4 regions of the Halorhodospira sp. 9621 genome follow, and region 1 is predicted to be linked to each of the others. Evidence: predicted binding sites of a transcription regulator. Region 1 holds the regulator's gene; each other region holds the start of a gene.
The links. Region 1 encodes sigma-54, which starts transcription at its own class of promoters, with help from an activator protein. Its sites were predicted from a motif close to TGGCANGNTNCNTGCTT; they were not measured.
Positions count from the first base shown of each region.

Region 2: LRF89_RS10935 (DUF1194 domain-containing protein) is a predicted target of sigma-54. The motif match lies at 5,120-5,136, and genes of this name have one in related genera.
Region 3: nifE (nitrogenase iron-molybdenum cofactor biosynthesis protein NifE) is a predicted target of sigma-54. The motif match lies at 4,122-4,138, and genes of this name have one in related genera.
Region 4: nifH (nitrogenase iron protein) is a predicted target of sigma-54. The motif match lies at 2,374-2,390, and genes of this name have one in related genera.

Region 1 is NZ_JAJNRD010000007.1:14,533-22,101, forward strand. Features, by position in the region: gene lptA (lipopolysaccharide transport periplasmic protein LptA) at 1-286, shown strand, start outside; gene lptB (LPS export ABC transporter ATP-binding protein) at 291-1,016, shown strand; gene LRF89_RS05225 (RNA polymerase factor sigma-54) at 1,057-2,511, shown strand; gene hpf (ribosome hibernation-promoting factor, HPF/YfiA family) at 2,554-2,880, shown strand; gene LRF89_RS05235 (PTS sugar transporter subunit IIA) at 2,924-3,394, shown strand; gene LRF89_RS05240 (HPr kinase/phosphorylase) at 3,367-3,912, shown strand; gene rapZ (RNase adapter RapZ) at 3,909-4,772, shown strand; gene LRF89_RS05250 (PTS sugar transporter subunit IIA) at 4,769-5,173, shown strand; gene LRF89_RS05255 (HPr family phosphocarrier protein) at 5,170-5,445, shown strand; gene pmbA (metalloprotease PmbA) at 5,467-6,810, opposite strand; gene tldD (metalloprotease TldD) at 6,863-7,569, opposite strand, start outside.
Region 2 is NZ_JAJNRD010000027.1:86-7,654, reverse strand. Features, by position in the region: gene LRF89_RS10955 (hypothetical protein) at 1-892, shown strand, start outside; gene LRF89_RS10950 (hypothetical protein) at 889-1,677, shown strand; gene LRF89_RS10945 (universal stress protein) at 1,674-2,519, opposite strand; gene LRF89_RS10940 (Lon protease family protein) at 2,512-4,908, opposite strand; gene LRF89_RS10935 (DUF1194 domain-containing protein) at 5,250-6,059, shown strand; partial or broken gene LRF89_RS10930 (tetratricopeptide repeat protein) at 6,149-7,569, shown strand, end outside.
Region 3 is NZ_JAJNRD010000009.1:64,223-71,791, forward strand. Features, by position in the region: gene LRF89_RS06385 (efflux RND transporter permease subunit) at 1-106, opposite strand, end outside; gene LRF89_RS06390 (HlyD family efflux transporter periplasmic adaptor subunit) at 110-1,387, opposite strand; gene LRF89_RS06395 (YbgA family protein) at 1,439-2,437, opposite strand; gene LRF89_RS06400 (HAD family hydrolase) at 2,474-3,211, opposite strand; gene dnaQ (DNA polymerase III subunit epsilon) at 3,208-3,939, opposite strand; gene nifE (nitrogenase iron-molybdenum cofactor biosynthesis protein NifE) at 4,178-5,575, shown strand; gene nifN (nitrogenase iron-molybdenum cofactor biosynthesis protein NifN) at 5,572-6,939, shown strand; gene LRF89_RS06420 (NifB/NifX family molybdenum-iron cluster-binding protein) at 6,949-7,434, shown strand; gene LRF89_RS06425 (NifX-associated nitrogen fixation protein) at 7,465-7,569, shown strand, end outside.
Region 4 is NZ_JAJNRD010000009.1:77,681-85,249, forward strand. Features, by position in the region: gene nifD (nitrogenase molybdenum-iron protein alpha chain) at 1-1,425, opposite strand, end outside; gene nifH (nitrogenase iron protein) at 1,439-2,314, opposite strand; gene LRF89_RS06475 (SIR2 family protein) at 2,826-3,713, opposite strand; gene LRF89_RS13570 (nitrogen fixation protein NifZ) at 3,691-4,656, opposite strand; gene nifW (nitrogenase-stabilizing/protective protein NifW) at 4,656-4,991, opposite strand; gene nifV (homocitrate synthase) at 5,003-6,148, opposite strand; gene LRF89_RS06500 (nitrogen fixation protein NifQ) at 6,148-6,741, opposite strand; gene nifB (nitrogenase cofactor biosynthesis protein NifB) at 6,738-7,569, opposite strand, start outside.

The DNA.
Region 1 (7,569 bases):
CGGCGACCTGAGCCACGTCTACGTCGACGGCACGCCGGCCACCTACCGCTACCACCCCGAGAACCAGCCTCGCCCCGTGCATGCCGAGGCGAAACGCATGGAGTACTACTCCCGCGGTCCCGAACGTGCCCATTTCCAGGGCGATGCACATCTCTGGCAGGGGGATGCTCAAGTCACCGCCGAGACCATCGACGTCGACCTGGAGGGGCAGGTCATGAAGGCCCGCGGCGCCGAGGGGCAGCGGGCGCGGACCATCCTGTATCCGGCACGGCGCGAGGAGGAATGACCCGTTGGTGACGCTGCGCGCGGAGGGGCTGAGCAAGCGCTATCGCGGCCGCACCGTGGTCAACGGCGCGGGGCTGGAGGTCGCCGACGGTGAGATCGTCGGCCTGCTCGGCCCCAACGGGGCCGGCAAGACCACGTGCTTTTACATGGTCGTCGGCCTGGTGCAGGCCGACGAGGGGCGAATCACCCTGGAAGGCGACGACCTCACTCGGTTGCCCATTCACGCCCGGGCCCGATTGGGCATCGGCTACCTCCCCCAGGAACCCTCGGTCTTTCGTAAACTGAGCGTTGCGGATAACGTACGGGCCATCCTGCAGCTGCGCGACGACCTGGACGGCACTGAGCGCGAGCAGGAGCTGGATCGCCTGCTCGAGGAGTTCGGCGTGACCCACGTGCGCGACTCCCCGGGGATCGCCCTGTCCGGGGGCGAGCGCCGGCGCGTGGAGATCGCCCGCGCCCTCGCGGCGAATCCGCGGTTCATACTGCTTGATGAGCCATTCGCCGGGGTCGACCCCATCTCGGTGGGCGAGATCCAGCGGATCGTCCGCCAGCTGGCGCAACGGGGTATCGGCGTGCTGATCACCGACCATAACGTGCGCGAGACGCTGGGCATCGTGCAACGCGCCTACATCCTCAGTGACGGCGAGGTGCTGGCCGCCGGGGACGCCGAGAGCGTGCTGGCCAACCCGCGGGTACGCGAGGTGTACCTGGGCGAGGACTTCCGCCTGTGAGTGACGGACTACGGATGCTTCAAGCACAACGGACACGGCCATGAAGCAGTCGCTTCAGCTACGCATCGGTCAGCAGCTGACCATGACCCCGCAGCTGCAGCAGGCCATCCGGCTGCTGCAGCTCTCCAGCCTGGAGCTGCGCACCGAGATCCAGCAGGCCCTGGAGTCGAACTTCATGCTCGAGCTCGATGAGGAGGCCGAGCCCGGGCAGGAGCAGGAGCAGCAGGAAACGGAACCCCACGAGGACGAGGCACCGGCCAGCGAACCCGCCGGCGAGGACATCCCCGAAGACCTGCCCCTGGACACCTCCTGGGACGACATCTACGACGGCAGCACGGCACTGAGCGCCCCCGGCGACGAGGGTGCGCAGCGCGACACCCTCGACAACCGGCCGGCCGCCTCCGACAGCCTCCAGCAGCACCTGCACGCGCAGATCGAGCTCGAGGCCTTCTCCGCCCGGGAGCGCTCCATCGCCGAGGTCATCGTCGACGCCGTCGGCGACGACGGCTACCTGACCCAGAGCACCGAGGATCTGCTGGCCGGCTGTCCGGCCGACGAGCAAGTCAGCGCCGAGGAGCTAGAGGCGGTCCTGCAGCGTGTCCAGCGGCTCGACCCGACCGGCGTTGCCGCCCGCGACCCTCAGGAAGCGCTGTGCGTCCAGCTCGAGCAGCTTCCCGAGGACACGCCCTGGCGTGCGGAGGCGCAGCACGCCCTCCTCCACCACCTGGAGCTCATCGCCGAACGCCGCCATGACGACCTGGGCCGCGCCCTGGGGGTCGGCGAAGATGCCCTCGGCGGCATCCTCGGTCTGATCCAGAGCCTCGATCCACGCCCGGGCTCGCAGATCAGCGACACAACCCCGGACTACATCATCCCCGATGTCCTCGTCGTGCGCCGCGACGGCGTCTGGCAGGTGGAACTCAACGGCGAGACCGCCCCCCGCTTGCGCGTCAACGCGTATTACGCCAGCCTGATCCGCAGAGCGGACCGCAGCGCGGACAACCACTGCCTCCGCAACCATCTCCAAGAGGCGCGCTGGCTGATCAAGAGCCTGCGCAGCAGGAACGAGACCTTGCTGAAAGTGGCCAGCGCCATCGTAGAGCGGCAACAGGGGTTCCTCGACCACGGCGAGGAGGCGATGCAACCACTGGTTCTGCGCGAGATCGCCGAGGCGGTGGAGATGCACGAGTCCACCATCTCCCGCATCACCACCAACAAGTACATGCACACCCCGCGGGGCACCTTCGAGTTCAAGTACTTTTTCTCGAGCCACGTGCAGACCAGCGACGGCGGAGAGGCTTCGGCGACGGCGATCCGGGCGCGGATCCGCCGGCTGATCGCCGAGGAGGATCGGGCAAAACCGCTGAGTGACAGCGCGATTGCGCGTATCCTTCATGAGGAGGGGATCCAGGTGGCGCGTCGGACGGTCGCCAAGTACCGGGAGTCCCTGTCCATCGCATCGTCGGCGGAGCGCAGGGAGGCCCGGGGGCGCTGAGGCCCCCGGCTCCGCCGGCGGCAAAGGGGTTCAGGAGGCGGTATGCAGATCAAGCTCAGTGGGCATCATGTCGAGATCACCCCGGCCCTCCGGGCGCATGTGAACGAGAAGATGCAACGCATCCAGCGCCACTTCGACCACGTCATCGATACCGAGGTGATCCTCACGGTGGAGAAGAAGCAGCAGAAGGCCGAGTCGGTCATCCACATCGGGGGTGGCGGCGGGCGCGTTTTTGCCGATGCCATCGAGGAGGATCTCTATGCAGCCATTGACGTGCTCGTGGACAAGCTTGACCGTCAGGTCCTGAAACACAAAGAGAAGGCCGTCGATCAGCGACGGCAGGGCGCGTCCCTCAAGGCCAGCCTTTAAGGCGGCGGGACGCGGTTCAGCGGGCCAGCCGATCGGACACTCCATGGACATCGAGCAACTCATCACGCCGGAACGTGTTCGCTGCGAGAGCGGCATCGAGGACAAGGAGCAGGTGCTCCTGCGCATAGGCGAGCTGATCGGGGCCAGCGGCGACGGCCTCGACGCCCGGGAGATCAGCAACCGGTTGCTGGCCCGTGAGCGACTGGGCAGCACGGGCCTGGGGCACGGCGGCGCCGCGCCCCACGCCCGCATCGACGGGATCGACCGCGCCATCGGGGCCCTCATCCGCCTGGACCGGGGCATCGATTTCGACGCCTTCGACAAGGCACCGGTGGACCTGCTCTTCGCCCTCGTCGTACCCGAGCACTTCACCGACGAGCACCTGCAGATCCTCGCCAGCCTTGCCGAGATGTTCAGCGACAGCAGCCTGTGCGAGCGGCTGCGCCGCTCCTCGGACGGGGACGAGCTGCAGATGGCCCTGCGCGAATGGCAGTCGCACGCCGACCCATCGTGAACGCGGCCGAGAACCGGCCGGTCATCCCCGGCCTGCTGATGGCGGTCCACGGCCGCGGGATCCTGCTGGAGGGCCCCAGCGGCGTGGGCAAGAGCGACGCCGCCCTGGCGCTGCTCGACCGTGGTCACGCCCTGGTGGCCGACGACGCCGTACAGCTGCGCCGCGACGGTGATCGCCTGCTCGGCGCCGGTCCGCAGCAGGGGCGGGGCCTGCTCTGCCTGCGCGACCTCGGCCTGGTGGACATCACCGAACTCTACGGCCCCGCGGCGCTGCGCAGCGAGACCGCCGTGGCTCTGTGCATCCAGCTCCAGCGCGCTCCCGGCCCCACCGAAGCCGAGGCCGCCCTGCACGGCCGGCGCGATCACCGCGAACTGCTCGGCCTGGCCCTACCCCGGGTGACCCTGACCGACAGCGAACGCCGGCCGCTGGCGCCGCTGATCGAGGCCGCCGCCGGCCGCCTCGTCGCGGAGGTCGCAACACACCAGCGCAGCGGCCGGAACCACGGGGTGCCGGCATGAGCGAACTGCGCCTGATCGTGGTCAGCGGCCTGTCGGGCTCGGGCAAGAGCGTCGCCCTGCACACCCTGGAAGACGCCGGTTACTACTGCATCGATAACCTGCCAGTGAGCCTGATCGGCGAGCTGGCCCGCTACGCGCAGAATCGCGACGCACCCACCGGCGAGCGCTTCGCGGTGGGGCTGGACGCCCGCAACCCGCCCCGCGACCTGCAGCGCCTGCCCGAGACGCTGACTGCGCTGCGCGAGCAGGGCATCGCCACCGAGGTGCTGTTCCTCTACGCCGAAGACGCCATCCTCATGCGCCGCTATAGCGAGACCCGGCGGCGCCACCCCCTGGCCGAGGGCGATCAGCCGCTGGCCGACGCCCTGCGCGCCGAGCGCGCCCTGCTCGAACCGCTGCGCGAGGTGGCCGACTGGAGTATCGACACCTCGCGGACCACGGTCCACGACCTGCGCGGGCTGATCTCCGAGCGGGTCGCGGGCGAGCGCAGCGGTGTGTCGGTGCTGGTCCAGTCCTTCGGCTTTAAGCACGGCATCCCCACGGACGCCGACTACGTCTTCGACGCCCGCTGCCTGCCCAATCCACACTGGGAGCCTCGGCTGCGCGCCTACACCGGCCGCGATGACAGCGTCCGCGCCTTCCTGGAGGCGCAGCCCGAAACCGAGACCCTGTTCGACCAGATCGACACGATGATTCGCCACTGGCTGCCGGTCCATCAGCAGTCAGGGCGCAGCTACCTGACCGTGGCCATCGGCTGCACCGGCGGGCAGCACCGTTCGGTCTACCTCGCCGAGCGGCTGGCCGCAGCACTGCAGGCTGACTGCAGCCACGTGACCCTGCGCCACCGGGAGCTGTCATGAGGGTCGGACTGCTCATCGTCGCCCACCGACACATCGGCTCGGAGATCCTGGCCACGGCCTCGCGCACGCTCGGCATCTGCCCGCTGCAGACCGAGTCGCTGGAGGTCTTCAACGAGGACGAGCGCAACGAGCTACTCGAACGCGCCGGCGCCCTGATCACCCGGCTCGACCAGGGGGCCGGAGTCCTCATCCTCTCCGACGCCTACGGCTCCACCCCCTCCAACGTCGCCGTGGCGGCCGGCACCGACCGCCACTGCCGGGTGGTCACCGGCCTGAACCTGCCGATGCTCCTGCGCGTCTTCAACTACCCCGGGCGATCCCTCGACGAACTGGCCGAATCCGCCGCTGCCGGCGGCCGAGCCGGCATCATCGCGGTCGGTGAAGGAGCCCCGCCGTCATGATCGAGCAACAAGCCACCATCACCAACCGCCTCGGACTCCACGCCCGGGCCGCCGCCCGTTTCGTGACCATCGCCAGCGAGTACGAGAGCGAGATCCACGTCCGCTACGGGGACAAGCGCGTCAACGGCAAGAGCATCATGGGACTGATGATGCTCGCCGCCGGCCATCAGGCCACGATCACCATTGAGGCCGAGGGCGCGGACGCCGAGGCCGCCCTCGAGGCCCTAACCCGTCTGGTGGCCGAGGGCTTCGGCGAGACCGAGCACGGTTGACCCGCGCCCGGCACCGGACGCTCACTGCCCGGCGACGGTCATCTCCTCGACCAGGATCGAGCCACAGCGGATGTTGCCGCGCCGGTCCACGTCGCCGCCCACCGCCTGGATGCCGGCAAAAAGATCGCGCAGATGGCCGGCGATGGTGATCTCCTGGACCGGGCGGTCGATGGCCCCGTTCTCCACCCAGAAACCGGCGGCACCACGGGAGTAGTCGCCGGTGACCAGGTTGACCCCCTGGCCCATCAGCTCAGTGACCACCAACCCGCGGCCCATGCGCCGGAGCAGGGCGTCGAAGTCCTCATCGCCGCCGCTGACCTCCAGGTTGTGGACGCCGCCGGCGTTGGCTGTGGTCTCCAGGCCCAGACGGCGGGCGGAGTAGCTGTCCAGCACATAGCGCTGCAGCACCCCGTCCTGCACCAGCGCCGACTCGGTGGTGGCCACCCCTTCCGCATCGAACGCCGTGCTGCCCAGCGCCCGGCAAATGTGCGGCCGCTCGACCATATGCAGCCAGGCGGGGAAGAGCTGCTCGCCGGCGCTGTCGACCAGGAACGAAGCCTGCCGGTACAGGGCACTGCCCCGGACCGCCGAGACCAGATGGCCCACCAGCCCGCGGGCCACGGGAGCACGGAAGAGCACCGGTACCCGTTCGGTGTTGAGACTCTCGGCGCCAAGCCGGGCCACGGCGTGCTCTGCCGCCTGGCGCCCCACAGCCCGGGCCTCCTCCAGAGCCGCGGGGTCGCGGGCCACGCTGTACCAGTGGTCGCGCTGCATGGCCTCGCCGCGTCCGGCCACCGCCACGCAGTGGATACCGTGGCGCGACTCCGGCAGCACCGAAAAGAAACCGTGGCTATTGCCGTAGGCGTGCAGGCCGCGGTGGATGCTGACCCCGGCACCCTCGGTGTTCTCGATACGCCGATCGGCCTCCACCGCCGCCGCCTCGCAGTCGCGGGCGAGCTCCACGGCGTCGTCCGCCGACAGGGGCCAGGGGTGATCGAGGTCGAGGTCCGGCGGGTCCACCGCCATGCGCTCGGCCGGTGCCAGACCGTTCGCAGGGTCCTCGGAGGTGTAGCGGGCGATGTCGCAGGCCGCCTGCACGGCTTCGCGCACCGCCTGCTCGGACAGCTCCCCGGCCGAGGCACTGCCCTTGCGGCCACCGAAGTACACGGTGACCCCCATATCCCGGCCACGGTGGTGCTCCAGGGTATCGATCTCACCCTTGCGAACGTTCACCGAAAGGCCGATGTCGCCGGAGCAGGCCGCCTCGGCAGCATCGGCCCCGTGCCCGCGGGCCTCGTCGAGGGCCTGCTGCACCAGACCTTCCAGCGCTGCCGGGGCGGGTAGTTCGTTGCGGGGATCCGGCATGGATTCGCCTTCTCCGTTGTCAGTTGGGTTTCCAGGCGACGGCGCGGGGCGATCAGGCCTGGGTGCCGCCGACGGTCATGCCGTCGACCCTGAGCGTTGGTTGGCCGACCCCCACGGGGACGCTTTGCCCCTCCTTGCCGCAGACCCCGATACCGCCGTCGAGCTTCAGGTCGTTGCCCACCATACTCACCCGTGTGAGCACATCCGGCCCGTTGCCGATGAGGGTCGCGCCCTTGACCGGGTGCTGGATACGCCCGTTCTCGATCCAGTAGGCCTCGCTGGCCGAGAAGACGAACTTGCCCGAGGTGATGTCCACCTGGCCGCCGCCGAAGTTCACCGCGTACAGCCCCCGGTCCACCGAGGCGATGATCTCGTCGGGGTCGTGGGGACCGGCGAGCATGTAGGTATTGGTCATCCGCGGCATGGGCAGGTGGGCGTAGGACTCCCGGCGGGCATTACCGGTGCGCGCCATGCCCATCAGTCCGGCATTCTGCCGGTCCTGCATGTAGCCGGTGAGCACCCCGTCCTCGATCAGGGTGTTGCACTGGCTGGGGTGGCCCTCGTCATCGATGTTCAGCGACCCCCGCCGATGGGCGATGGTACCGTCGTCGACGACGGTGCACAGCGGAGAGGCCACCCGCTCGCCAATGCGGTCGGTGAATGCCGAGGTCCCCTTGCGGTTGAAATCCCCCTCCAGGCCATGGCCGACGGCCTCGTGCAGGAGCACCCCGGGCCACCCGGGACCGAGGACCACGGGCA
Region 2 (7,569 bases), on a different contig from region 1:
GCGTGGCGCGCTGATCGACGACAACATCGACCAGCGCCAGGGCAATTACCTGATCTCCTTCGGCTTCCCGGGTTCCGGCAAGACCACCTTCCAGTCCTTCCTGGCCTACTACGTCACCCACATCGGCCCCTTCGAGGCCCAGCCGCTCATCGCCCCGGAGCAGAGCGTCCAGGGCTGGGAGCCGATGGCCATCTTCAACGAGTGGATGCGCATTTGGGGCCAGGGACGCTTCCCCCCGGCAAACCCGGTGGACGAGGGCGACATCCGCGAGCTGAGCTTCCGGGTCCGGCCGCTGCAGGGTACTGGCGAACCGGTGGATCTGAGCTTCCTCGAGGCCTCCGGTGAGCTCATGACCCAGGTGGTGGCCGACCGGGTGCGTGACCCGGCCATGATCGAGACCCTCAGCCGCTACTTCGCCAACGAGCAGCTGCGGCTGATCCTGGTGTTGGTGGTCGACCCGGAGCACGGCGAGGAGAACGACATCCTCTTCCAGAACCTGCTCGCCTTCCTCGATCTGCACTTCCCGGCCCTGCGCGGGCGCACCTCGCTGGCGGTACTGGTCTCCAAGCCGGAGCAGGCCCTGCGCCGGCTGCAGGAGCGCGATGAGCACTACCGCCGTTACGAGGAGCTCAGCGCCGACGCCTGCGAGGCCTTCGTGCAGCGCTTTGCGCCGCGCACCTACCGCATCCTCGACGGCTGGACGGACCAGGATCGGGTGCAGCTCATGGCGCTGCACCTGGGCACGGTGACCGACGGCGAGCACGGGCCGCGGCTGCAGGAGCCGGACTACGACGACATCCGCGACATCTTCGCCTGGATCTACGGCCAGTTCGGCGGCGGGCGGATGGGCCCGACCTGGTGGCAGCGCATCCTGGAGTGGCTGCGCCTATGAGCGAAGCGGCGCCGACGATCCTCGGCCGCTGCGCCTTCGCCACCGTGCGCGGACTCACCGTCCATGGCAGCGGCGCCCTGGCCGGGCTGTCCGGGTTCCCCCAGGCGGTGGAGTTCCGCGGCCGCGGTGGCGACGACCACGCCCTGCCGGCCGCCGGGGAGCAATTGGTCTTCCGCCGCGTGGTGCGTTACCAGGACGGCGCCGACCCCGAGCGCGGTGGTCGCCTGGATCTGATCGGTACACTGGTCCGCCGCCTGGATGCCAGCCGTCGGGTGGGCTATGCCGGCGCCTGCGTGGCGGTGGCCCACCGCGACCTGGAGGCGTACGCCGCGGCCCTGGACGAGGCGCAGGGTCTGGTCCGCCAGGTGGACGAGGTCCTTGCCGAGGGCAGCGCCGCGCGCTGGTCCCGGGAGGCCCGCGGCGATCGGGAAGCGGGCCGCCGGCGCTTCGCGTTCGAGGGCCGCGGCGCCGGTCGCGTGCTTTGGCTCCACCGCGGCACCGCCGCCGAGGCCGATCCGGCGCTTGTCCCGGAGGCCCTGCGCCAGCTGGCCTGGCTGGATGCCTACGCGCTCACCGGGGTGTTGATCTTCCCGGCGGCACGGCCGGGCTCGCGCGCCGTGGACAGCGACCTGATCGCCGGCTTTCGGCGCGCCAAGCAGCAGGAGATCGAGGGCGTGGAGGCGGGCTTCCGGGCCGAGTTCGAGCGCCGCCTGGCGGAGATCGAGTACGAGTACCAGGCCGCCACCCGGGCAGCGTCGCCGCCGCAGCCCCGCGGCGACGACTAGGGCACCACCAGCACCGGGAGCTGCACGGCCTCGATCAGCGAGCGGGTGTCGTGTTCGGCTAGCAGGGCGCTGCGGCGGCTGATGATCAGCTTGTCCACGGGGGCACGGCTCAGGTGCCGGGCCAGGGCGGTCGGCGATCCGGCGGGCGTTAGCCACTGGGCGTTGGGGCAGTGCCGGGCCGCCCAGGCGCGGGCCGGGTCGTCGCCGTCGGGTAGGGGAGCCGCGTGGTCGGGGATGAACCGGGCCAGGATCTCACCCTCGCCGAGCAGGGCGGCGGCACGGGTCAGCGTCCGGACGCCCGGCTCGCCGGATTCGACGACCACGGCCACGCCGTGCCCCGTGCGGGGCTGCAATGGCCGCTCGAAGACCATCACCGGCCCCGGTGTGCCGAAGACGATGGCGCGGGCCGTGGAGCCGATGCGCAGCCCGCGGGCACGGGCGTAGCCCACCTTGCCCAGGACCAGCAGATCATCGCGGTTAACCAGGCTCAGGGTCTCGCGGACGACCCCGCCCCGGCAGACCTCCAGGCGGTAGTGCACGCCCCGGTGCCGGCCAGTCTGCGCCAGCGCCTTGCGGATCGCCTCGGCACGGGTGCGCATGCGCTGCTCTTCGATGCCGGTCTCCAGGGGGCGGACGGCCCCGGAGAGACCCATCTCGCGGGCCCAGGGGTACCCGGCACAGCGCAGCAGCGCCTCCTCCTCGACGAAGATCGCCAGCAGCTCGGCGCCGAGCTGGGCGGCCAGCTCGGCGGCCGCCTCCAGCGCCTCCAGACTGGCCCGCGAAGCATCCAGCAGGACGACTACCCGGCGCGGTGACCCCTGCTCCGGCATGCGCTCAGTCATCGTCATCCTCCGCGGCCTCGTCCGCATCGCCCCCGCCGCGCCGGCGCTGGCTCCGGGCGAATGCCTCCAGGCGGTCGGCCACGGCGCGGTTCACCGACCCCTGCGGGTACGCACCGGCATCATCCCAAACGCCGGCGGGCCGGCCGGTGAGCAGCTCCAACGCCTCATCCACATGGCTCAGCGGGTAGATGTGGAACTGCCCGGCGGCCACTGCGTCGCGCACCTCCTGGCGCAGCATCAGGTGCACCACGTTGCTCGCCGGCAGCGCCACCCCCTGCCGGCCGGTCAGCCCGCGCCGCCGGCAGACCTCGAAGAAGCCCTCGATCTTCTCGTTCACCCCGCCGACGGCCTGCACCTCGCCGAGTTGGTTCACCGAGCCGGTGACGGCGATGCCGTGATCCAGCGGGACGCGGCCGATGGCCGAGAAGAGCGCGCAGAGCTCGGCCACCGAGGCGCTGTCGCCGTCGATGCCGCCGTAGGACTGTTCGAAGGCGAGGCTCGCTGAGAGCGACAGGTCGCCCTCCGGGGCGAAGCGGCTGGCGAGAAAGCGCGAGAGGATCATCACCCCCTTGGAGTGGATCTTGCCGCCGAGCTTCGCCTCGCGCTCGATGTCCACCAGCTGCCCGCGCCCGGGGCGGGCGGTGGCGGTGATCCGCGTCGGCCGGCCGAAGCCGAAATCGCCCAGCTGCAGGACCGAGAGCCCGTTGACCGAGGCGGTGTGGTGCCCCTCGGTGTGGATCACCAGCGTGCCGCGCTCGATGGTCTCCTGGCTGCGATCGCGGATGCGCCCGGCGCGACGCTCCTGGGCGGCGAGGGCGCGCTCGATGTGGTCTTGGCCGATAATCTCGGCGCCGTCGCCGGTGGCGTAGTGATCCGCCTCCTGCAGCAGATCGGTGATGGCCCGCCCGCCGGCGGCCAGCCGCTCGCTGTCATCGGCCATGCGGCTGCCGTGCTCGATCACCCGGGCCGCGGCGAAGCGGTCCAGGTGGCGTAGACGGCGCTGGCGGACCAGGGTGGCGAGCATACGGGCGTAGAGCTGCTGGGTCTCGGCGTCCCGGGGCAGGTCGTCCTCCAGGTCGGCCTCGACCTTGAACAGCTCCGGGAAGTCCGGGTCGTAGGCCGAGAGCAGGTAGTAGACCATCCGGTCGCCGAGCAGCACCACCTTGGTGCGCAGCGGCATCGGTTCCGGCTCCAGGGTGACCGTGGTCCAGAAGCCGTGGACCTGCTCCAAGGACTCGATGCGCACCTCGCCGGCGGAGAGCGTCCGTTTGAGCGATGGCCAGGCCAGCGGCTGGGTGAGGATGCGGTGGGCATCGACGATCAGATAGCCGCCGTTGGCCTGGTGCAGCGAGCCGGGGCGGATCAGGTTGAAGTCCGTGAGCAGCGCCCCCTGGTGCACGTGATGCTCGGTGCGGCCCACCAGCCGTTGGTGGGTGGGCATGTCCTCGTAGACCACCGGCGCGCCGTCGGCCGGGTCGTGGGCGAGCAGCAGGTTGGCCCGGTAGCGGCCGAGGATGTACTCCACGTGGTCTTGCTCGCCGGAGCGGAAGGCGTCCACGTGCTCGATGATGTCGTTGCGGACGGCGTCCAGGTGGGCGGCGGCCAACGGCAGCTCGCCGTAGCGCTGGCGCAGCTCCTGGATGCGCTGGCCGACCGCGAGCAGGGTCATCTCCTCATTGAGCTTGCGGACCTGCTCCTGGATCTCCTTGCGCCACTTGGGGATCTGCTTGACCACCGACTGCAGCCGCTCCTGCAGGAACTCGATGGCCTCCTGATAGCGCCGGCGCTCCTCCTCGGGCAGCTGCTGGAACTGCTCCGGCTCGATCACCTCGCCCTCCTTGACCGGGGCGAAGCTGAATCCCGAGGGGGTCTGCAGCAGCGTGACGTCGTACTGCTCCGCCTCCTTCTGGATCGCCTCGAAGGCCTCGCGCTGGCGGCGGTTGAGCTGCTGCTGCAGCTCCTGCAGCCGGTTCTGGTACTCGTCGCTTTCGAAGGTGGCCGGGATGGTGCTGCGCAGCTCCTCGATCAGCTGCTCCAGATCGTGGCGCCAGCGCGCCCCCTGGCCCGGCGGCAGGCGCAGCAGCCGCGGCCGCGTGGGCTCCTCGAAGTTGTTCAGGTAGCACCAGTCCGAGGGCGTCGCCTCGCGCGCGGCACGCTCGGCCAGCAGCCGATGGACCATCTCCAGCTTGCCGTCGCCCTCCGGCCCCATCACGAACAGATTGAAGCCCGAGGCGCGCATGCTCGCGCCCAGATCCATCGCCTCCAGGGCCCGTTCCTGCCCGGGCGGGCGGTCCATGGCCGAGAGCTCCTCGGTGGTGCGGAAACCGAGCTGCTCCGGGTCACAGACCCGGTAGAGGCGCTCCAGTGAAAGGGGCTCGGGTGCAGCCATGCTCATCTCCCATCCCTGCCGTCATTGATGCGTAGCACCCTACCACTGGTAAGACCCCAGGCGGCCTAGACGACTCCGCCCAGGCTGCAGCGACCACCAACCGTCCATCCAGACGGGTTCGCTTAGGCAAATGTGTCAATGATTCTTACATCGATTCCATTTTTCCCAACATGGAAATCGACAACGCTTTGAAATAAAAAAAGAAAAAATTTGGCACGAGGCTTGCGAGTAGTGCGGTGCCGACGCCGTCACGACGCTTCCAAGCGCAATCGGGCAACCAGCGTCGGCAGGTGTCGCAATGGCAACCAAGGGTCACGCCAATCACATTATGGGGTGTCATCATGAACAAGATTCGATCCGCACTATCCGCATCACTGCTGGCAGTGGCTGTAGGGGTACCCATGCACGCCGCTGCCGATCCTATTCCTGTTGATCTGGAGCTGGTGCTAGCGGTGGATGTCTCCGGCAGCGTCAACACCCCCCGCTATCAAGCACAAAAGACCGGCTATATTGAGGCGTTCCGCAATCCGCTGGTCCACAGCGCCATCGGCAGTGGCGTGATCGGCTCTATCGCCACGACCTACATGGAGTGGTCAGGAGCGACCCAGCAGTCGCAGCAGGTCGGCTGGACACAAATTGGCTCAGCAGCGGCGGCGAATTCCTTTGCCGACGCCATCGAGGCGACAACCAGGGCCTTCAGTGGCGCGACCAGCATCTCAGGGGCCATCGACTGGTCAGTTGACTCCATCCAAAACAATGAGTTCGCAGGCACGCGACAGATCATTGATATCTCCGGCGATGGCACCAACAACTCTGGCCGCTCAGTCACAGCCGCGCGAGACGACGCCGTAGACGCAGGAATGACCATCAATGGCATCGCCATTGAGGAGGTCACCAACTTTAGCCTCACCGATTACTTCGCAAACAACGTCATCGGCGGTGACAGCAGCTTCGTTTTGACTGCCGATACCTTCGAGGACTTCGAAGATGCCATTCTGTTAAAGCTTCAGCGCGAAATCGACCCCAACGGCATACCGGTACCCGGCACCGCGGCGCTCTTCGGCCTGGGGTTGCTGCTGCTTGCCGGTGGCGGGCGCTTCAGCCGCCGGATTGCAGGTGCTCCGGCACAGAGACCTACGGTAATGGCCTAACCAGGAAAGAGGGTGAACCGACGGCCGGGACCTTTTCCCGGTCGTTGCCAACTGCGGTTCGATGGTCCGCGCGCATTGGGGGGAGCAACATGAATCAGCACCGAAAGAAGCCGTTACATTGCGCAAGATCCGTTGTCGGGATCGCCGCACTGCTGCTTTTCGGGGCCGTGACGGGCTGCGGGCCGACCCAGATGAGCGAAGAGGAACATTTGGAGCGTGCCGCCCATTACCAAGCTGAAGGCAATCCCGAAGCCGAAGCCATTGAACTGCGTAGCGCGCTTCGGCAAAACCCCGAAAACATTGATGCTCACCACCGGCTCGGGGTTATCTATTTGAGCTTGGGGCGCACCGAGGACGCCATCCGCGCCTTGGAGCGAGCCCAGGAGAGATCCGGCGGGGATGTGGACGACGAGATCCGCTTGGATTTGGGGCGCGCCTACTGGCAAGCGCGCCGCGCTGAGGACACGCTGCAAACCCTTAATACCTCCTTCAGCGCGGCTGAGCACCAACTGGACGCGGCACTGCTACGCGGTCACGCCCTCGCCTCCGAGAACCGCATTATGGAAGCAGAAGCGGCGTATCGTCAGGCATTGCGGAACGACCCTGAACGCCTCAGCGCTATGGTCGGGTTGGCCCGCATGCGGGCCACATCGGGAGACAAGGCGGAAGCTCGAAAACTCGTTGAGTCGGCGCTCGAGCACGACGAGAGCTATGGGCCGGCGTGGAGACTGCTTGGCGAACTAGAGCAGTCCACCAACCCCAATGCCGCCGAGGCAGCCTTTACCCGCAGCATCGAGGATCAGCAAACCGCCGATGCTGGCCGCTTCCATCGGGGGCTACTTCGGTTGCAGAGGGGCGATTTGGAAGGAGCCCGGGAGGACGCACAAGCGCTGGAAGGGCACGACAGGCAACTCCCCCACGCTGCCTACCTCCGCGGCGTAACTCACTTTTTCGCCGACGACTTCGCGGCCGCGGCAGATGAGTTTGAAGACGTGCTGCGGCGCATGCCGGACCACCATTCCTCGGTTCTCTTCGCTGGCTTGGCGCACTTCGGCCGTGGCTCCTCAGCACAGGCGGAATCCCGCCTCGAACAGGTTCTCCAACAACATCCTGGCTTTCCGCCGGCGGTAAGAGTGTTGGCCGCATTGCGGGAGGGCCGCGGTGATACGGCCAATGCCGAGCGTTTGTTGCAGGAACTCATCGATACGAACCCCGGAGACTTGGCATCGATTCATCAGCTGGCCCGTCTCGAATTAGCCGAAGGCCGACTCGATGACGGCTTACCCCGCTTGGTGGCGTGGGCACAAAGCCAACCGCAATCGGTGAGGGGCCGACTGACCTTGGCCCGCGCCCACTTGGCCGATGGCGAGGCCGATCTCGCCATCGAACAGCTGCAGACGGCTCAGAAGATGGCGCCCGATGCCCTTGAGCCGAGAGTTACATTAATTGTGCATTACCTGGAGAACAGCCTCTATCAGGAGGCGTTGGAAGAGGCTGAGGACCTGGTGGA
Region 3 (7,569 bases), on a different contig from region 1:
GGCTGACGGCGTAGAAGCCGCTGATGAACATCAGCGCCAACACCAGGTTGGCCGCTACCGGGTGCTCCGCCAACCAGCGCAGCGCGTCTCGCCGCTGCTCGACCATCGCCTAGCGGCTCTCCGCTTCGACGCGCACGCGCAGCCCATCCGTGGCCTGCGGGATCTGGGTGGTAACGATCTGCGTGCCGGCATCGATCTCCGGGGCGCGAACCAGCGCCCCCCGGCCCCCGTCGGGGCGCCGCGCCTCGCCCAGGCGCTGCACCTCGATGCCGCGTAGGCGCTTGGCCTCCTCGTCCTCCTCGATGACGTAGAGCCGCTCGGTGCCGTAGAGCGCCTCGTAGGGCACCACCAGCGTGCCCGGCTCCGGGGGCAGCTCCAGCATCACCTCGGCAAAGCGATCCAGGGCGACCTCGTCGTGGCGCTCCTCGACGGCGAAGATCGCCTCGACCCCGCCGCGCTCCCGGGGGGTGTGCCCGGCCAGCCGGTCCAGCTCCAGGGCGAGCCCGCGGCCGTCCACCAGGGCCTCACCGTACACCCCGGTGTCAGCGGCGCGGGCCCGATAGAGGGCCCCGATGCGCGTGGTGGGGATCTGCACCCGGACCTCCAGCTCGCCGGTGTCGTAGAGGCCGACGAGTTCGCTGCCCGGGCTCACTCGATCGCCCCGGCCCACGGCCACCGCCCTGACCCGGCCGTCGAAGGGGGCACGCACCTCGGTGCGGCGCACGTCGCGCCGGGCCTGGTCGCGGGCCGCCTCCGCACTGTCGCGCCGCGCCTCGGCCACGGCCAAGCGCTCCTCGGCGTCGTCCACCGCCTGTTGCGCCCGGATCACCGCCTGGCGCTGCCGCTCCCGGGCCTCCTCGGCGTCGTCGAGTTCCGAGGGCGAGGCGGCGTTGTCGGCCACGAGCTCCTCGAGCCGCGCCACCCGCCGCTCATCGATGGCCAGCAGCGCCTTCTCGGCCTCGAGATCCTCGCGGTCCGCCGCAACCGCGCGGCGCTCCTGGCGCAGTGCGGCCTCCTGCTCGTCGAGATCGGCCTGACGCTGGCGCAGGGTGTCACGCAGTTCACCGTCGTCCAGGCGCACCAGCAGCTCGCCGGCCTCCACCACGCGGCCGTCGCGCGCCCGGACCTCGGCGACGTCGGCCTCCACCGCGGACTTGACGGTGACATCCGAGGGCGACTCGATATAGCCGAACAGGCGCAGCAGCGGCTGGTGGACGCCGGGCTCGGCGCGCTCGGTGGCGACCACCCACGAGGGTTCGGTGGGCTCCTCGGCAGGCGGATCGGGGCGGGTCCAGACCAGCGCCGCCAGCACCAGCACGGCCGCCAGCAGCACCACCACGGGCGCAGCGACCCCCCAACCCTTGCGCAGCAACGAACGTAACGGCACGCAGCCCTTCCTTTTCGTCTCGAATGTCGTGGAGCGACCCCGGCCGCCCGGTCAGACCTGATTGAGCAGCGCCAGTTCCGGCGGGCTCCAGTAGAGATAGAACTGCCGCTCCACGTAGGGATCCGGCCAGTGGCGGAAGTGGTGGCGCAGCAGCGTCACCGGCACGATCAGCGGCACCATGCCGGTGCGGTACTGCTCGATGACGTCCACGACCTCCTGCTTGTCCGCCGGATCCAGCTCCCGCTTGAGGTAGCCGAGCAGGTGATAGAGCACGTTGGCGTGCCGCCCCCGGGTGGCCGGCCGGGCCAGCGCCGCCATGAACGCCTCGATGTAGGCCTCGGCCACGGCCTCCAGCGGCCGCTCGCCCAGCGTCGAGACCAACCGCCCGAGCGCGCGCATGCGCTGGTCGTCGTGGGCCATGAGCAACAGCTTGTGCTCGGCGTGGAAGTCCACCAGGGCCTTGCGCGTCAGACCCGCCTCGACCAGGCGCTGCCAACGGTAGTAGCAGAAGACCCGACAGACAAAGCCCTCGCGCAGGGCCGGATCATTGAGCCGGCCCTCCTCCTCGACCGGCAGCAGCGGATTCGTCTCCATCAGTGTCCGCGCGTAGGCGCCACGGCTTGAGAACCCGGCCGGATGGCCGTCGGGCTTATACACCTTGACCCGCTCCATGCCGCAACTCGGCGACTTGGACTTGAGGATATAGCCGCTGAGCCAGTGCAGCTCACGCCCCTTCTCGCGGCCGTAGGCCTCCATGGCCTCGGTGACGTCGGTCTGCCGGTCACGCACACCACGCACCCGCACCCGCTCGTCCTCGGCCTGCTCCAGGCGGATGGGCGGCCGCGGGGTGGGCAGCCCGATGGCCACCTCGGGGCAGACGGGCACGTAGCGGAAGTAGCGCGAGAGCGCCTCGGTCACGAAGGGATTGCGCTTGTGGCTGCCGTCGTAGCGCACCTCCTCGCCGAGCAGGCAGCTGCTCACGCCGACCGGTATGCGTGGCTCTGGCTCTTGGGCACCATCCTCCCGGTTCTGCTCACTCTCCCGACTCATGATCTCCCTGGGTTTGTACATCTTTTGTACAGCATTCTAAACGTCCTGTGCCGGCCCCGCACCCACACTGCGCTCGATGGCACGGCGCAGCGCCTCCATGTCCGGGACCATGAGGCAGTCGGGCACGCCGTCCGGCGGCTCCGGCGGGCCGTGACGGCACATCAGCGCCGCCTGCATACCCGCGGCCAGGGCGCCGGCGGCGTCGGTGTGCGGATCATCACCGACGTGCAGGACCTCCCCCGGCGGTACCCCGGCACGCTCACAGGCCAGGGCGAAGATCGCCGGCTCCGGCTTGGGGATGTCAATATCCACGCCGCGCACCACGAAGTCGACGCAGGGCCCCAGCGCCGTACGGTAGACATCGGCGTTGCCGTTGGTGATCACGCCGATCCGAAAGCGCGCCGAGAGCTCGCGCAGCGCCGGCAACACCTCGGGGAACGGGGCCACCCGGGCCTGCCGCGCCTCGAGAAAGACGGCAAAGGTCTGCTCCACAAAGCGCTCCGCGGCCGTCCCATCGATCCCGCAGCAGCGGGCGATCTCGGCCATGGTGGCACGGCGCAGGGTGGTCGCGTTGCGCGTCAGCTCAGGCCGCGCGGCGGCGAGTTCGCGGCGGAGCTGGCGCATGCGGTCGGGATCGAAGCGCTCGGCCACCACCGGGTAGGCTTCGCGCAGGTAGTCGTGCAGGGTCTGCTCGGCCGCCGCGAGCACGTCCTCGACGGACCACAGGGTGTCGTCGAGATCGAAGGTCAGCGCCCGCAGCGGTGCCCGGATCATGAGCCGGCCGCCTCTTCGCCGCCGCCCGCCCGGCGCCACAGCGCCGGGCCAGCGCAGGTCGCCTCGATCCGCTGGAGCAACTGCTCGTGGGCCTCGCGCTCCAGCTCGCCCGATTCCGGGACGCGCAGTCGCGGCCGCTCCGGGGACAGCCGCTGGATCGGCTCGGCGCCGCCCGGCTCCAGGCCCTCGCCGTCCAGGGAGAGCTTGCCCTGGCCACCGGTCATGGCCAGGTAGACCTCGGCGAGCAGCTCGGAGTCGAGCAGCGCGCCGTGGAGTTCGCGCCGCGAGCCGTCCACGCCGTAGCGCTTGCACAGCGCGTCGAGGCTGCAGCGCTGCCCCGGATGCATGCGCCGCGCCAGCTGCAGCGAATCGGTGACGGTGCAGTAGTCCTCGAGTTGCCCCCACGCCGGCCCCAGACGGGCCAACTCGGCGTCGATGAAGCCGACATCGAAGGGGGCGTTGTGGATGATCAGCTCGGCATCCCGGACATAGTCGACGAAGCGCCGGGCGATGTCGGCGAAACGCGGCTTGTCCGCCAGGAAGCGGTTCGACAGGCCGTGAACGTTCTCCGCGCCCTCGTCCACCGCCCGATCGGGATTGAGGTACTCGTGGAAGTTGTTGCCGGTCAGCCGCCGGCGCTCGAGTTCCACGCAGCCGATCTCGATGATGCGGTGCCCCTCGGCGGGGTCCATGCCAGTGGTCTCGGTGTCGAGCAGGATCTGCCGCATGGCTCGGGTCCCGGGTACTTTGCAACGATTCCAAATAGTCTGCGGTGCGCCCTATCCCGGGTCAACGCAGGTTGTGCGAAAGGGCACACGATAACGCCCGCCCGTCGGATTTGCGACACGCGCGCGCCGCTCGCCGCCCGGTCACCGCCCGGCACAGGGCGGCGGCGACCGCGGACCGGGCGTGGCACGCGCCTTGCTGCACTGCGGGCAAGCCACCCACGACCGGAGCTGCCCGCCCATGCGCAACCAGGAGATCGCCGCTCTGCTCGACGAGCCGGGCTGCGCCCACAACCAGGGGTCGAAGTCCGGCTGCGCACGTCCCACCCCCGGGGCCGCCGCCGGCGGCTGCGCCTTCGACGGCGCCCAGATCACCCTGCTGCCGGTGGCCGATGCCGCCCACATCGTCCACGGCCCCATCGGCTGCGCCGGCAGTTCCTGGGATAACCGCGGCACCCGCTCCACCGGGCCCACCCTGTGGCGCATCGGTATGACCACCGACCTCAGCGAGCAGGACGTGATCATGGGCCGGGGCGAGGCGCGGCTGTTCCACGCCATCAAGCAGGCCGTGGACGAACACGCCCCGGCGGCGGTGTTCGTCTACAACACCTGCGTACCGGCACTCACCGGCGACGACCTCGAGGCGGTGTGCGGCAGCGCCGAGCGCCGCTGGGGCACGCCAGTCATCCCGGTGGACTGCGCCGGATTCTACGGCAGCAAAAACCTGGGCAACCGCATCGCCGGCGAGGCGGTGGTCCGGCACATCGTCGGCACCCGCGAGCCGGAACCGGTGCCGGCAGAGGACCAACCGGCGGACCGCCAGATCCACGACGTGGGCCTGATCGGCGAGTTCAACATCGCCGGCGAATTCTGGAACGTCCTGCCGCTGCTCGACGAGCTCGGCCTGCGCCTGCTCGGCAGCCTATCCGGCGACGCCCGCTACCGCGAGCTGCAGACCCTCCACCGGGCCGAGGCCAACATGCTGGTCTGCTCCAAGGCTTTGCTGAATGTGGCGCGCACCCTGGAGGAGCGCTACGGCATCCCGTATTTCGAGGGCAGCTTCTACGGCGTCGCCGACACCTCCGCCGCCCTGCGCGGCTTCGCCCGGCTGATCGACGACCCGGCACTGACCGAGCGCACCGAGCAGGTCATCGCCCGCGAGGAGGCCCGCGCCGATGCCGCGCTGGAGCCCTACCGCGAGCGCCTGCGCGGGCGCCGCGCCCTGCTCTATACCGGCGGCGTGAAGAGCTGGTCGGTGGTCTCGGCGCTGCAGGATCTGGGCATGGAGGTGGTGGCCACCGGAACGCGCAAATCCACCGAGGCGGACAAGGCGCGTATCCGCGAGCTGATGGGCGAGCAGGCGCAGATGCTCGATAGCGGCGCGCCGCGGACGCTGATCGACACCGTCCGCGCCCACGAGGCCGACGTGCTCATCGCCGGCGGACGGAACATGTACACCGCGCTGAAGGCGCGCATCCCGTTTCTGGACATCAACCAGGAGCGCCCCCACGCCTACGCCGGCTACACCGGCATGGTGGAGCTGGCCCGCCAGCTGTGCCGCAGCATCGAGAGCCCCATCTGGCCCCAGGTGCGTGAACCGGCGCCCTGGGAACGGCAGGAAGGGAGGACCGGGCCATGACCCGCATCGAACGATCCACCAGCCCGCTGAGCGTCAACCCGCTGAAGGCCAGTCAACCGGTGGGTGGCACCCTCGCCACCCTCGGCTTCCGCGGCGCCGTGCCGCTGCTCCACGGCGCCCAGGGCTGCACGGCCTTCGGCAAGGTCTACTTCGTGCGCCACTTCAACGAGCCGATCCCGTTGCAGACCACGGCCATCGACCCGATCAGCGCGGTGCTCGGCGCCGACGATAACGTCCTCGGCGCCCTGGATACCCTGTGCAGCAAGTCCGCGCCGGCGCTGATCACGCTGCTGACCACCGGGCTCTCGGAGGCCGAGGGTACGGACATCGAACGACTGGTGCGCACCTTCCGCAGCGAGCACCCGGAGCACGCCACCACCGCCGTGGTGCCGGTGAACACGCCGGATTTCGTCGGCAGCCTGGCCAGTGGCTACGCGGCCACGGTGGAGGCGGTCATCGAACACCTGGTCCCCGCCGAGGGCACCCGCCCCGGCCGGGCACCGCGGCGGGTCAACCTGCTGCTCTCCGACGCCGTCTCGCCCGGGGATGCCGAGGCGCTGTGCGAGTTGCTCGAGGCCTTCGGCCTGGAGCCGGTGGCCATCCCCGACCTGGGGGCCTCCATGGACGGCCACCTGGACGACGACGATTTCAGCCCCATCACCACCGACGGGACGCCGCTGGAGGCGCTGCGTGGCTGCGGCGACGCCGCCGCCACGGTGGTCGTGGGCGCCTCGCTGAACCGCGCGGCGGACCGGCTGCGCGAGCGCACCGGGGTCCCCGACTACCGCTTCGAGCACCTGATGGGCCTGCACGCCACGGACCGGCTGGTCATGGTCCTGTGCGCCATCGCCGACCGCACCGCCCCGCCACCACGCATCCAGCGCCAGCGTCGGCAGCTGCAGGACGCCCTGCTCGACACCCACTCGGTGCTCGGCACCACGCCGGTGGGCGTGGCCACCGAGGCGGACCTGCTCGCCGGGCTGACCACCCTGCTCCACGACGCCGGCGCCGAGGTGACCACCGCCGTGGCCCCGGAGCGCTCGCCGGTGCTCGACGCCGTACCGGCGCGCCGGGTGCATATCGGCGACCTGGAGGCGCTGGAGCACCACGGCCGCGAGGACGGCGTGGAGCTGATCCTCGGCAGCGGCCACGCCGCCGCCACCGCCGGCCGGCTGGGGGTGCCCATCGTGCAGTGCGGCTACCCCATCTGGGAGCGGGTCGGGCTGCACACCCGCCCCCGGGTGGGCTACCGCGGCAGCCGCGACACCCTCTTCGAGCTGGCCAACACCCTCCTCGAGCATCGCGAGGTGCACGGCGACGTGCGCCCCTACCGCTCGATCTACCGCAGCGCCGATATCGCCTGAGGAGCCGTGATGACTGTCCGTCACTTAAGGATCGCCGACGGGGAGGGGCTGGAACCCGCCCACCAGGGCTCGGTGCGCATCGCCTTCGCCACCGCCGACCGGCACACCGTGGACCAGCACTTCGGGCTGGCCAGCGGCTTCGCCATCTACCAGGTGGGGTGTTCGGGCACCCGGCTGCTGGAGGTGGCCGACATCGAGGAGCCGGCCGACGCGGCGCCGGACTGCGACCGCCTGGCACCGCGCCTGCAGGTCGTCGAGGGCTGCGCCGCGCTCTACTGCAACGCCATCGGCGCCCCGGCCGTGCGACGGCTGCTCACACAGGGGTGCCAGCCGCGCAAGGTCTCCCACGGCACCGCCATCGACACCGTGCTGGGCACCCTGATCGCGCAGTTGCGCGAGCGCCCGCCGGCCTGGCTGAGCCGGGCCCTGCGCGGCGAACCGGCCGGCGAGGCCCGTTTCGACGCCATGGAGGCCACCGGCTGGTGGGCCGACTGACCAGCTGCAGCCAACCAGGGAGGAACCCCCATGTGGACCTGGAACCCGCAGGACGAGCAACCCGAAACCACCGCCACCGCGCAGGTCCTGGACGACCAGGATCCCGCCCTCGAGACACCGTTCATCCGTGAGCTG
Region 4 (7,569 bases), on a different contig from region 1:
CGGGGTCATGCGGTCCCAGACCGGGTTGTTGAGGGTCATGTCCATATCCCGGGCAAAGATCGCGAAGCCGTCGTAGCCGTGATACGGCCCGGAGTAGTCCCAGGAGTGCATCTGCCTAAACGGCAGACCCATCTTCTGGAACACGTACTTCTCCTTGATCCCGGCGGCCACCAGGTCCGGCTGGACCCGCTCGATGAAGCGCTCCAGCTCGAAGGCGTTGGCGTCGTCGTAGACCAGCGTCCCCTCCTTGAGCTCGGGGTAGGTGCGGTCGTAGTCGTCGTCGTGGGCGAACTCGTAGCCGGTGCCGAGCACCTCCATGCCCAGGTCCTCGTAGGCGCCGATGACGTGGCGCGAGCGCAGACCGCCGACGTAGAGCATCACCTTCTTGCCCTCCAGCCGCGGCCGGTACTTGGCGATCACCGCGTCCATCATCGGCTGGTACTTGGCGATGACGGCCTCGGCGTTGGCCTGGATGGTCTCGTCGAACCGGGCAGCGATCTCGCGCAGGCTCTGGGCGATGCGCGTCGGACCGAAGAAGTTGAACTCCATCCACGGGATGCCGTGGGTCTTCTCCATGTGCTCGCAGATGTAGTTCATGGAGCGGTAGCAGTGCAGGAGGTTGAGCTGCACCTTGGGCGTGTTCTCCATCTCGGCCAGGGTGCCGTCGCCGGACCACTGGGCAACCACGTTCAGGCCCATCTCCTCGAGCAGGATGCGCGAGGCCCAGCAATCGCCGCCGATGTTGTAGTCACCGACGATGGCCACGTCGTAGGGCCCGGCCTGGTGGCCGTCGCCGTCGCGGTTCTCCAGGACGTGGTCGCGGATGGTGTCGTTGGCGATGTGGTGGCCGAGGGACTGCGAGACCCCGCGGAAGCCCTCACAGCGCACCGGGATAACCGGCTTACCGAGGCGCTCGGTGGCCTGACGGCCCACCGAGTCGATGTCGTCGCCGATCAACCCGACGGGGCACTCCGACTGCACGGTGATGCCCTTGTTGAGCGGGAAGAGCATCTCGACTTCGTCGATGATCTTCTCGAGCTTGGGGTCACCGCCGAAGACGATGTCCCGCTCCTGGAAGTCGGAGGTGAAGTTGATGGTGCCGAAGGTGTCCACGCCGGTGTGGCCGGTGTAGTAATTGCGACGGCCGGCCCGCGAGAGCTGGCCGCAGCCCACCGGGCCGTGGGAGATGTGCACCATGTCCTTGATCGGCCCCCAGACCACGCCCTTGGAGCCGGCGTAGGCGCAGCCGCGCTGGGTCATGACCCCGGGCACCGACTTGCGGTTGGAGGTCACGCACTTGCTCGGCTGCTGGTCGGCCCCGACGGCGGCCAGGTGCTTGGCGCGCTCCTCGCGGGTAGCCTCGGGATAGACCTCGAGGACCTCCTCGATCAGCGCCTGGGCCTCATCCTGCGTCATGCTGCTCATTGGCTCTCCCCCTTTACGCCGAGGCGGTCTCGTCGGCCTTTTGCCCCACGATGGACTCGTCCTCCTCCTCGAGGATGCCGAACTCCATGAGCAGGTCCTCGAGGTCATCCATGCCCAGCGGCGTGGGCACGACCATTTGGGTGTTGTTGATGACGTTGTCCGCCAGTTCGCGGTAGACGTCGGCCTGCTTGCACTCCGGGTTGTACTCGATGACCGTCATACGCCGGATCTCGGCGTGCTGGACCATGTTGTCCCGCGGGATGAAGCCGATCATCTGGGTACCCAGCCGGCTGGCGAGGTTCTCGATGAGCTCGTCCTCGCGGTCGGTGTTGCGGGAGTTGCAGATCAGCCCGGCCATGCGCACGCCGCCGGAGCTGGCGTACTTCACGATGCCCTTGGCGATGTTGTTCGCCGCGTACATGGCCATCATCTCGCCGGAGACGACGATGTAGATCTCCTGGGCCTTGTTCTCGCGGATGGGCATGGCGAAGCCGCCGCAGACCACGTCGCCAAGGACGTCGTAGAAGACGAAGTCCAGGTCGTCCTCGTAGGCGCCCTCCTCCTCGAGGAAGTTGATGGCGGTGATCACGCCGCGGCCGGCGCAGCCGACCCCCGGCTCCGGGCCACCGGACTCGACGCACTTGGTGTCGCCGTAGCCGACCTGCAGGACGTCCTCGAGCTCAAGGTCTTCGACGCTGCCCGCCTCGGCGGCCAGGTGCATGACCGTGTTCTGCGCCTTGGCATGGAGCATCAGGCGGGTGGAGTCGGCCTTCGGATCGCAGCCGACGATCATCACCTTCTTGCCTTTCTCGGCGAGCGCCGCCACCAGGTTCTGCGTGGTGGTGGACTTGCCGATGCCGCCCTTGCCGTAGATTGCTGCCTGTCTCATGGGTTAATCCCTCCTGACCGATGGTTACGTCGGCCGCCTCAGCGGCTCGCACCCGGGTTTTGCAACCGGCGTGCCAGCAGGGGGCAACGACGGACCCGCTGCGCCGAAGGTGACCCGCCGCGTTTACGCAACCCGTTGATCCAAAAGACTTATAGGAAGACTAAGAACGATCAGCAAAGAAAGGGCGAACACCCCCGGGGGCCCGGCCCGACGATCCGGGACGGCCCGCAGGCCCGTGGCAAGTCCGACATGATCGGCCGGGGGTTGTCGGGGAGCGGACAAGGGGAAGAACCGCTCCCCGACCGACAGGAGGGATGCTTCAGTGCTCGCTGAAGACGGCGGTGTGACCGCGGTCGCTGAAGGCGAGGACCTGGTAGGGCTCATCCGGCTGGCCGGGGATCCACTTGCGTCGCATCGCCCCTGCTCCTCATCGACAGGTTGTGTGGCACCGGTCGTCATTATTGATCGAACGCAATCCGGATGCCACCCCCTCCGACGGGGCGAGCGACGCTCAGGCGCGTTGGGGTGACGAGGCGACGCCGACGGCCCGCGCCGCCAGATCGCGGGCGCAGGCCTCGATCACGGTCACACCGTGTCGGGCGAGATAGCGCCGCTCCTTGCCGGCCGTGGCGGGCAACAACGCCCAGCCCTTGGGCTCGCCGGCCTCCTGGGTGATCTCGGTGAAGAGCATGCGCTCGGTATCCCGGGTGAAGCGAACCCCGAGACTCAGGTAGCGCACGCCCCGGCGCCGCTCCTTGAGGAACCGCGGCAGGGCGAAGCCGCCCATCAGTTCGGTGAGGTAGTCCACAAAATCGGCGTCCGAGGCAACGAAGCTCGGCTCGGGCCGGGGCGACCCCAGGGGCTTGAACAGGATCGGACCCGCCGGCGACGGCGGCGACTCGGCCGCCTCGTCGTGGAGCTCGTGGTAGCCGATGCTGTCGTGCCGGAAGACCCGATAGCGTCGCCCGCCAGTGACCCGTGCGACGCCCTGAACCAGCAGGTGCGGGGTGCCGGCCCAAGCGTCCTGGAGCTGGGTATCCCGGTTGAGATCCACCACCCAGGCCGGCCGCTGCTGCGCCAGCCAGTCGATCACCGGCGCCCGGGTCCAGGGGACCTCGCCGAAGCAGGTCCGCAGAAAACGCTCCAGATAGGGGCGTCCGTGATCCTGCTCGACCTTCATCGCCGCCCGCGAGAACTCGTGCATCAGCACCGGCGACATCGGCTTGCCCTGATTCAGCGCGAGGATCAGCCGCTCGTTGTCTGCCGGCATGGCATCGCCGGTCTCCGGGTGACACGCCCCGTCCAGCGCGCCCGGCCCGAGCACCGGGACGACGCTGCCGTCGGCGAAGCCGTGGGTCCAGCGGCGAATACGCTCGTCATCCAGTCCCGGATGGCTCATGGTTCTCCCCTCCCTGGCCGGCCCGCGCCCGATCCCGTTGGACCTGGCGGGCCCGCTTTTCCTGCAGGGCCCCGCGGATCCGCTCGCGCAGCTCGTCATCCAGCGGGGCAACGTCGGGCGGGTGCACGGTCTCGCAGAGGAGCACGTGCAGACCCATCGCCGTTTCCACCGGGCCGCGCACCTCGCCGGCGGCCATCTCGAACAGGGCCGCGTCCAGCTCCTCATGCAGCTGCCCCCGCGCCACCCGGCCCACCAGCCCGCCGTGCAGGGCGCTGGGGCACTCGGAGTGGCGCTCGGCGGCGGCGGCAAAGCCCCGCGGGTCGTCCGCCAGCTTCCCGGCCAGCTTCTCCGCCCGCGCCCAGGCCCGCTGCCGGGTATTCTCCGGGAACTCGTCGTTGATGGTGATCAGAAGATGGCGCACGGTGCGCGTCTCGTCCCGCTGGAAGCGCTCCGGATGCTCGCGGTAGAAGCGCTCCACGTCCTCGTCGGTGACCTCCGGCACCTCGGCGGCCAGCGGCGCCAGGGCGTGCTCCGGAACCTGCAGCGTACGCCCCGGGAAGCGGACCTGGTAGGCCGGCCCGGTGCGTGCATCGCGCAGGACGCGGATGATCTCGCCCACCGCACCCGGCTCGGCCACCACCTCGCCATGGACGGCGAGCCGCCGCGTGGGCGTGACACGGTCGCGAAACTCGAAGCGGGTCTCCACCCAGTGGCTGGCTGCATCCATGAGCTCCTCCTCGCGACAGCCGACCATGCGGTCCTGATCCAGAAAGAAGACGCTGTAGACGATCTGATCCTGCAGGAAGGTCCCCACATCACGGACGTAACCCACGCTCCCCCGGGGGACGAGCAGCTCACCGCGGGCCACGCCGGGGTAGGTGCCGTCGTTGCGGATGTTGCGCGCCACCCGCACCGCCGCGCCGATCCGGAACCGCGGCAGCATCAGCCGAATCCTCCACGGCCGATTCGAGCCACCGGGACCTCGCCGCTCGCCCCCCGGGCCACCTGCCGGTGGATGCGCAGCGCGGCCTGGCTGCGGGCGTCGGAGCCGACGAAGTCGTCGTGGGCGCGTTGCAGCAGTGCCCGGGCCTGCCCCTCGGCCTCATCGGGTGTCGCCGGCGGCTCGGCGCTGGCGTAGTCGTGGAAGCGCTGCAGGATATGCAAGCGGTAGACCCGCAGCAGCTGTGGATCGTAGGCCACGCCGAGGCCCTCGAACCACGCCTCCGCGCCCTCCAGGCCCTCCTCGTTTTCCGGTTCCAGTGGCTCCAACCACTTCATGGCAACCTCCTCTACACCTCGACGGCATCCTCGGCGGCCGCGGCCGCCCCTTGCGCCACCAGCGCACGCAGCTCCGCGGCACTGGGGGCACGCTTGTGAGTGACACTCCAGCGGCGGATCAGCGGCAGCAGCGCCCGGGCCTGCTCGCGGTCCAGGCTCACCCCGGCCTCGCGGCACGCCGCCTGGACCCCGCGGGTGCCGGAGTGCTTGCCGAGGACGAGCTCGTGGCACCGCCCGACCTCGTCCGGATCCAGACCCTGGTAATTGCGGGCGTCCTTGAGCAGCCCGTCCACGTGGATCCCGGCCTCGTGGCTAAAGACACCGGCGCCGACCACGCTCTTGCCCCAGGGCACCGGCCGGCCCGAGGCGGCCTCCACCAGTGCCGCGACACCGGTCAGGCCGGCGGCGTCGACCCCGGTGGTCCGGTCACAGAGCCGATGAAGCGCCAGGGTCACCTCCTCGAGCGCGGCGTTGCCGGCACGCTCGCCCAGCCCGCAGACGGTGGTGTTGACGTGGGTGGCGCCGCCGCGGACGGCGGCCAGGGTGTTGGCCGTGGCCAGACCGAAGTCGTCGTGGGCGTGCATCTCCAGCTCTAGGCCGGTGACCGCGCGCAGGCGCTGGAAGAGCTCGTGGACCGCGAACGGCTCGGCGATGCCGACCGTATCCGCGATGCGCAGCCGGCGCGCCCCGGCCGCCTCCGCACAGTGCGCGACCTCGACGAGGAAATCGGGATCGGCGCGGGTGGCGTCCTCGCCGCCGACACTCACCGCCAGCCCTTCGGCCCGCGCCCGCCGCACCCATGCATCGATCCGACCCAGCACCCAGCGGCGGTCGCGGCCGAGCTTGTGCGCAATCTGCTGATCCGAGACCGGGATAGAGCCGTCCACCCCCCAGACCCCCAGCCCGACACACGCCCGCAGGTCCGCCTCGCGCATGCGCGCCCAAACCAGCAACCGCGCCGACAGCCCGGCGGACACCAGGGCCCGGATGTCGGCCCGCTCCTCGGGCCCCATGGCCGGGATGCCCACCTCCAGCTCGGGCACGCCGATCCCGTCGAGCGCCGCGGCGATGGCACACTTCTCCGCGCGGGTGAAGGCCACGCCGGCGGACTGTTCGCCGTCGCGCAGGGTCGTATCGTCGATCACCACCGCGCCCATCACTCCTCCGGCCCGAAGCACTCGGCGAAATCGCTGCAGGCGTCGCAGGACGGCGCCCGGCACGTATAGATTCCGGTCTCTTCACACAACCGCTTGTACAGGAACTTCTTCCACTTCATGTCGCGGTCGTTCAACGCACAGAGCGCGGGGAAGGCGTCTTCCATCAACGCCGTGAGCTCCCCACGGGAGCGCAACCCCAGGTCCTGCCAGAGATGATCCCGGCCCAGACAGCCGGCGGCGACGATGCGCGCCAGCCAGCGCTCCGAGCGATCGGCGCCGCGGCGGTAGCGAAGCAGCAGGTCGGCGACATCCGCCTGCTCGTCGGCCAGCGGTTGCGAGAGCGTCGTCGGCTCGGGGAACGGGGTTACCGCGCCCACACTGGGAAAGTGGCGGCCCATCATGGCCACGTACTCGCCCGGCTCCAGACCCATCCACGCCGGCAGGACGCTCTCGCCGCTGAGCCAGGCGGCCACCAGCCGGCCCAGCGCGCGATCATTGGGCAGGCCGGTGGCCCCGGCCAACAGCCCGCCGCAGGTGTAGGGGGCAAAGACCCGCCCATCGGGCTCGGGCGGCAGCGAATGGGTGCGGTTCATGGCGTACCCTCCTCTTCCCGCAGCTGCTCCTCCAACTCCTGCCAGGTGGCCTGCTGGCGTCGGCGCACGGCCTCCGGATCCAGCGACCGGCCCGCTACCCGGGCCCGGCTGAACTCCGCCCCGCGGTCCTCGCCGATCAGCCCGGCGGCATCGGCACGGCACTGCTGGCAGTGGCTCATCACGGCGATATCACTGGCGCAGGCGGCCCGCAGGCCGAGCAGCTCGGCGTCGCTCGGACCGCGCTGGCCGATCTCGCCGAAGTAGGTACCGTGGCTGGGGTCGGAGATCAGGGGCATGACGTTGTGCAGGAACGCCCCGCGCTGGCGGACCGCCCGGGAAACGACAGGTAGATGCTGATGGTTGATCCCGGGGATGGCCACCGAGTTGACCTTGACCAGCACGCCGCGGGCGGCCAGCGCCTCGATGCCGGCGAGCTGGCGCTGCACGAGGATCCGGGCGGCCTCCAGGCCACGCCGGCGCCGGTGCTCAAAGAGGATCGAGGGGTGGATGCGCGCGCCGATCTCCGGGTCGATGGCGTTGACCGTCACCGTGACGTGCTCCACCTCGAGGGCCACCAGATCGTCCACGTAGTCGGGCAGCGCCAGGCCGTTGGTGGACAGGCACAGGCGCAGCTGGGGAGCCACCTCGCGGATGCGCTCGAAGGTCTCGAAGGTGCGGCGCGGGTTGGCCAGGGCGTCGCCCGGTCCGGCGATGCCCACCACCGACAGCTGCGGGATTTCATGGGCCACCGCCAGGGTCTTGGCCGCGGCCTCCTCCGGAGTGAGCACCTCGGAAACCACGCCGGGGCGGGACTCGTTGGCGCAGTCG